DNA from 2 places in the Thomasclavelia ramosa DSM 1402 genome. Region 1 is predicted to be linked to the other one. Evidence: a T-box and tRNA genes for the amino acid it is inferred to sense, from the RefSeq annotation. Region 1 holds a T-box; the other holds one or more tRNA genes.
The links. A T-box is a leader RNA that pairs with one kind of tRNA and senses whether it is charged. The one in region 1 lies ahead of leuS (leucine--tRNA ligase), so its partner is inferred to be a tRNA-Leu.
Positions count from the first base shown of each region.

Region 2: it has a tRNA-Leu gene. The T-box ahead of leuS (leucine--tRNA ligase) is inferred to sense a tRNA for this amino acid. The anticodon was not compared.

Region 1 covers NZ_CP036346.1:1,392,847-1,396,193, forward strand. Annotated here, with positions in the region: gene EYR00_RS06600 (ABC transporter ATP-binding protein/permease) at 1-1,453, shown strand, start outside; T-box leader at 1,505-1,712, shown strand; gene leuS (leucine--tRNA ligase) at 1,749-3,347, shown strand, end outside.
Region 2 covers NZ_CP036346.1:1,893,644-1,896,990, forward strand. Annotated here, with positions in the region: tRNA gene EYR00_RS09125 (tRNA-Ala) at 1-73, opposite strand, end outside; tRNA gene EYR00_RS09130 (tRNA-Pro) at 89-165, opposite strand; tRNA gene EYR00_RS09135 (tRNA-Arg) at 183-259, opposite strand; tRNA gene EYR00_RS09140 (tRNA-Phe) at 390-465, opposite strand; tRNA gene EYR00_RS09145 (tRNA-Asp) at 468-544, opposite strand; tRNA gene EYR00_RS09150 (tRNA-Met) at 547-623, opposite strand; tRNA gene EYR00_RS09155 (tRNA-Ser) at 667-759, opposite strand; tRNA gene EYR00_RS09160 (tRNA-Ile) at 772-848, opposite strand; tRNA gene EYR00_RS09165 (tRNA-Met) at 885-961, opposite strand; tRNA gene EYR00_RS09170 (tRNA-Ala) at 999-1,074, opposite strand; tRNA gene EYR00_RS09175 (tRNA-Pro) at 1,090-1,166, opposite strand; tRNA gene EYR00_RS09180 (tRNA-Arg) at 1,184-1,260, opposite strand; tRNA gene EYR00_RS09185 (tRNA-Leu) at 1,333-1,421, opposite strand; tRNA gene EYR00_RS09190 (tRNA-Cys) at 1,432-1,506, opposite strand; gene EYR00_RS09195 (extracellular solute-binding protein) at 1,720-3,347, opposite strand, start outside.

The DNA of each region.
Region 1 (3,347 bases):
TCGGGCGATGATTAAAAATGTTGATATTTTATTGTGTGATGAGCCAACAGGTTCTCTAGATGATAAAAATGCAAAGATGGTTTTTGAATTATTACATGCAGAAGCTAAGGAACGACTTGTCATTGTTATAACACACAATGAGCAATTAGCTTATCAATATGCTGATCAATGCTTTTCTATGCAAAATGGACAATTGATTGGGAAGTATCGCCGGGATAAAAATAATCATTTTTATTCGCGTTTAGTCAAACAGCATTCACCATTAAAATTATATCAACTGGCATTGTTACAATATCGTGCTAATTTGGGTAGAAATTTAAAAATATCATCTGGTATTACAGTAGCTTTGATTTGTATTATGATTACCTTTACACTGAGTGGATCATTACAAACCCAAATAAAAAGACAGCTTGATTCTATATTTCCAAATCAACTAATTTCGATTCAGAATGTACATAAAAAATTACTTAGTTATCATGAGTTACTTTCATTATCAAATTTAGATATGAATGAATTTATCTATGGGGAACCAGCCGATTATGAATTTATGGGAGTATCACTGCAAAGTGATTATGAAGTTGAAAAAACAATTTATATCAGTGATATGACTAAACCAATAAAAAGTAGGAATTTGGAAATAGGACGTGAAACAAAAAATAGTAATGAAATAGTTTTATCAAAAACAACGGCAACACATCTTAATCCTGATTATCAAAAATTATTGAATCAACAATTATATGGATATTATTTAAAGGACGATCAAATTAAAGGAGTCTCACTCACTGTTGTTGGAATAGGGAAAGATGTAACTACTTTTGACACAATCTATATTAATGAATTAGCTAATCTCGATCATATTAGCCAAGCTTTTGCGATTGATAAGAAACAATTATTGTTTCAATTAGCTATGATCAATTTAAATAGCAAAGCGGATCTTGATGATCTTTTAATGGATTTAGAAGATCAGTATAGTCAATTTGAATTTAAAGTTGCAGGAGAAAATATTAATGAAAGAATAGATACATTTATGTTACAAATTCAAAGAGTTCTTTTACTATTTTCTTTATTGGCTATAGTAGCAGCATGTTTCTTAATTGGGGAAGTGTTATATTTGTCTGTTATAGAAAAAACAAAAGATATCGGTATTTTTAAATGTATGGGTGCGAGTAAATTACAGATCATGAATTTAGTTTTATTAGAAAGTTTTACTTTAATTAGTGGAGCGTTTATCTGCTCTTATGTATTTTTTTATCAATTAGTTAATTTAATTAATCAGCTTGTTGAAAATGAGCTGCAGCTTGATTTATCAGGAGTGTTTATTCAAATTGATTATCAGTTAGTAATTGCTATCTATTTAGGAGCATTATGTTTTGGATTGTGCAGTAGCTATATTCCCGCCTTTTTGGCAGGCCGGTTAGATCCTATTAAAGCATTAAAACAACCAAATTATTAGTAATAAAATTTGTTGCATATCAGCCTTTTTATGTTATAATATTCTAGTATTTGAAAGTCGATGAATAGGACTAGTAGTAATTGACGTTTTTTATAGAGAATCAGTGGCTGGTGGAAACTGATAAAACGGGTTATGAACTCACCTAGGAGATGCAGCGGGGAATTAAGTAGTCGTTGTCGTTAACTGCGTTAAAGTTTTGAGGGCTAGGTCTTTTAGACTTGGAACTAAGGTGGTAACGCGATTAAAAGTCGTCCTTAGATAGGATGATTTTTTTATTTTAAGGAGGAATTATAAAATGCCGTTTGATCACAAACAAATCGAGCCGAAATGGCAAAAATATTGGGATGAGCATAAAACATTTAAAACAGACTGCTACGATGATAGTAAACCAAAATATTATTGTGTGGATATGTTTCCATATCCGTCAGGGAATGGTTTACATGTAGGGCATCCAGAAGGGTATACTGCAACAGATATTGTTTCAAGAATGAAAAGAATGCAAGGATACAATGTTTTACATCCAATGGGATTTGATTCATTTGGACTTCCTGCAGAGCAGTTTGCTATTCAAACAGGACATCATCCAGCTGAATTTACTAAAAAGAATATTGAGGTATTTAAGGGACAAATTAAATCTTTAGGTTTCTCATATGATTGGGATAGAGAAATCGCAACTAGTGATCCTGAATATTATAAATGGACACAATGGATTTTTACAAAACTTTATGATGCCGGTCTTGCTTATGTAGATGAAATTCCTGTAAACTGGTGTCCAGAACTTAAAGCTGTTTTAGCAAATGAAGAAGTTATTGATGGAAAAAGTGAACGTGGGGGATATCCGGTTATCCGTAAGCCGATGCGGCAATGGGTTTTAAAAATTACTGAATATGCTGAAAGATTGCTTGAAGATTTAGATGATCTTGATTGGCCTGAAGCAACAAAACAAATGCAGCGAAATTGGATTGGAAAATCAGTTGGAGCTAATGTTGATTTTAGGATTGATGGAACAGATAAAATATTTACAGTCTTTACAACTCGTTGCGACACTTTATTTGGTGCAACTTATTGTGTTATGGCACCTGAGCATCCATATGTAGCTGAAATTACTACATTGGAACAAAAAGAAGCTATTGAAGCTTATAAAGAAAGTTGTGCAAGTAAATCAGATTTAGAAAGAACTGAACTAAACAAAGATAAAACAGGTGTTTTTACAGGAGCGTATGCAATTAATCCTGTTAATGGTAAGAAAATTCCTATCTGGATTTCTGATTATGTACTAGCAAGTTATGGAACTGGTGCAATTATGGCAGTACCAGCACATGATGATCGCGATTGGGAATTTGCTAAAAAGTTTGGAATTGAGATCATACCTGTTTTAGAAGGCGGAAATATTGAAGAAGCCGCTTATACTGAAGATGGATTACATATTAATTCTCAATGGTTAGATGGACTAGGAAAACAAGAAGCGATTGATAAGATGATTGCCTGGTTAGAAGAGCATAAGTGTGGAGAAAAGAAAATTTCTTATAAGTTAAGAGACTGGTTATTTTCTCGTCAACGTTATTGGGGTGAGCCAATTCCAATCGTACATATGGAAGATGGAACAATGAGAACCGTTCCGGTTGAAGAATTACCATTAGAATTGCCAGCTACTAAGAATTTTCAACCCCATGATAGTGGTGAATCACCATTAGCTAACTGTGAAGATTGGTTGGAAGTAGAGATTGATGGTCAAAAAGGTCGTCGTGAAACTAATACAATGCCTCAATGGGCAGGATCTTGCTGGTACTATATTCGCTATATTGATCCACATAATAGTGAAGTTATTTGTGATCCTAAATTGTTAGAAAAGTGGTTGCCTGTTGATTTGTATGTAGGTGGTGCTGAGCATGCT
Region 2 (3,347 bases), 500 kb from region 1:
TGGAGCCTAGCGGGATCGAACCGCTGACCCCCTGCGTGCAAGGCAGGTGCTCTCCCAGCTGAGCTAAGGCCCCAATTATTATTTTAAATGGTCGGGAAGACAGGATTTGAACCTGCGACCCCCTGGTCCCAAACCAGGTGCACTACCAAGCTGTGCTACTTCCCGTTCTATTTTTACTCAAATGGCGCGCTAGGCAGGAATCGAACCCACAACCTCTTGATCCGTAGTCAAGCACTCTATCCAGTTGAGCTACTAGCGCATCGTTCACTTACAACGCCTATCTATATTAACACATCTTATTAGCTTTTGCAAGATTTATTTATACTTTTTTAGACAACACGCCATCAATGCCCGAAATAAAAACGAACCATTGTTCGTTATGTTTTAAATGGTGGTTCCGGCCGGAATCGAACCAGCGACACGAGGATTTTCAGTCCTCTGCTCTACCGACTGAGCTACGGAACCATTGGCGGTCTGGACGGGACTCGAACCCGCGACCTCCGCCGTGACAGGGCGGCATTCTAACCAACTGAACTACCAGACCAATGGTTGCGGGAGAAGGATTTGAACCAACGACCTTCGGGTTATGAGCCCGACGAGCTACCAGACTGCTCCATCCCGCGATATTTTTTGCATTATTTTATTTCGGCTGAATTTTAAATTAAATGGCGAGGGATGAGGGATTCGAACCCCCGCGGGACGTTAATCCCCTGTCGGTTTTCAAGACCGATCCCTTCAGCCGGACTTGGGTAATCCCTCGCATTCTTAAATTGGTGGACCCTGTTGGACTCGAACCAACGACCGATCGGTTATGAGCCGATAGCTCTAACCAACTGAGCTAAGGGTCCTTGTTGTTTCTTGACTTACGGGCACCGTTATTAAATTGGTAGCGGGGAAGGGATTCGAACCCCCGACCCACCGGGTATGAACCGATTGCTCTAGCCAACTGAGCTACCCCGCCGTAATCAACTACAGCAATGCTATAATTTAATAATTAATGGTGGAGCCTAGCGGGATCGAACCGCTGACCCCCTGCGTGCAAGGCAGGTGCTCTCCCAGCTGAGCTAAGGCCCCAATTATTATTTTAAATGGTCGGGAAGACAGGATTTGAACCTGCGACCCCCTGGTCCCAAACCAGGTGCACTACCAAGCTGTGCTACTTCCCGTTCTATTTTTACTCAAATGGCGCGCTAGGCAGGAATCGAACCCACAACCTCTTGATCCGTAGTCAAGCACTCTATCCAGTTGAGCTACTAGCGCATCGTTCACTTACAACGCCTATCTATATTAACACATCTTATTAGCTTTTGCAAGATTTATTCTTTTAAGAAATGGTGCCCAGGGCCGGAATCGAACCGGCACGGATTTTAAGGTCCGCAGGATTTTAAGTCCTGTGCGTCTACCAGTTTCGCCACCTGGGCAACACATTAATGGAGGTTCCAACCGGACTCGAACCGATGATAACAGAGTTGCAGTCTGTTGCCTTACCAACTTGGCCATGGAACCATTAACTTGTTGTTCTTGTTTTTATCAGTCGGTGTCATCACCAGACTGCTCATTTATTATATGTTAAACAGAAAATAATTTCAAGTATTTTTTATAAAAAAATTACCATTTTCTTATATATAAGAAAAAACACACTAAAAAAGATTCATTTTATCAATAATTTTTATATTTATATTTTTAAAAAAACTGCTGATTTTTAATCAACAGTTTTAACTATTTTGCTTTCACTTTCGTCCAGCGAGAATTATACATCTCTTTTACAGCATTATCCTGATAAGCAAATACTTCATCATTCGGGCCAGTGCGCAGTCCATAAGCACTAATATCTTTAAACTCCTCTTTTTCAGCCTGAGCCGCTGCATTAACATTTGCAGTTAAATATCCTACTTCGACAGTATTCTTATAAGATACTTTATCACTTATCATATAATTAATAAATTCATTTGCAAGTTTTGTTTGCTTGCACTCTTTCGAAATAACAAATCCATCAAACCAGACATTAGTCCCTTCTTTCGGCATATAGTAACCCATATTAGGATTTTCCGACATTACTGCTGCTGCATCACCAGAATACATTATCGCCATCGCCTTAACACCACTGATCATTGTATCAATTGACTCATCACCTACATAAACCGGATTCATTTCTTCACGTTGCTCTAACAGCCACTGATAAGCTTCATTTATTTCACGTTCTTTTGTAGTATTCATTGAATATCCTAAAGCTTTGAGAGCAACCATAAAACTATCACGCTCTGAATCATACATATAAATTTGATTTTTGTATTTTGTGTTCCGTAAGATACTCCATCCTGCTTCTAAATCTTTTTCATCTACAACAGTTTTATCATACAAAATACCTACATTACCACAAAAATATGGTACCCAATAATTATTACTCAAATCGAATGACTGTCCTAAAATTCCTTCATTAATATTATCCAAATTAGGAATTAATGATTTATCAACAGGCTGTAATAAATCCTCTTTGATCATTCGTTCAATCATATATTCTGAAGGAACTAGTACATCATAACTATTTCCACTCATATATTTAGTGTACATAATTTCATTTGAATCAAACGTTTCATAAATAATCCGACAATCGAACTTATCTTCAAAATCACTAATAACTGTTTTATCAATATACTCTCCCCAATTATACACTCGTAACGTTTTACGACTGACACCAGTAGAAATTGACCACACTACAGATAAAACTAGACAAACAGCAATAACTATCTTAGCAGTTTTACTGCTTAATAGTTTATTTGTCGCTTTTGGAAAGAATTTCGGCACTAATGTTCCAATTGCCACAAAAAGTAATACAACGACTAATATAATAGTCGCAAGTGCATAAATACTAGGATTAGTTCGCTTTGACATATTGTAAATAACGATCGAAATATTTTCAATTCCATTCCCGCTAACAAAATAAGAAATAATAAAATCATCAAATGACATAGTAAAAGCCAATAAAGCCCCTGAAATTATTCCCGGTTTGATCTGAGGGATAATTACTTTTGTAAGAGCCTGAAATGGAGTTGCCCCCAAATCCATCGCAGCATCGGCTAAATTAACATCTAACTGTCGTACCTTTGGTAAAACATTTGTAATTACAAATGGAGTACAAAAAGCTACATGAGCTAATAACATAGTTAAATAGCCCTTTTCTACTTTAATAAACGAAAACAACAACATCAAGGATATCCCGGTAACTATATCAGGGTTCATTATTGGTAAATTATTTACTTGTAAAACTAACTTACGTAATAATGGTTTTGACTTTGATACTCCAATTGCTGTGATTGTTCCCAAAACTGTTGAAATAACGGTTGAAA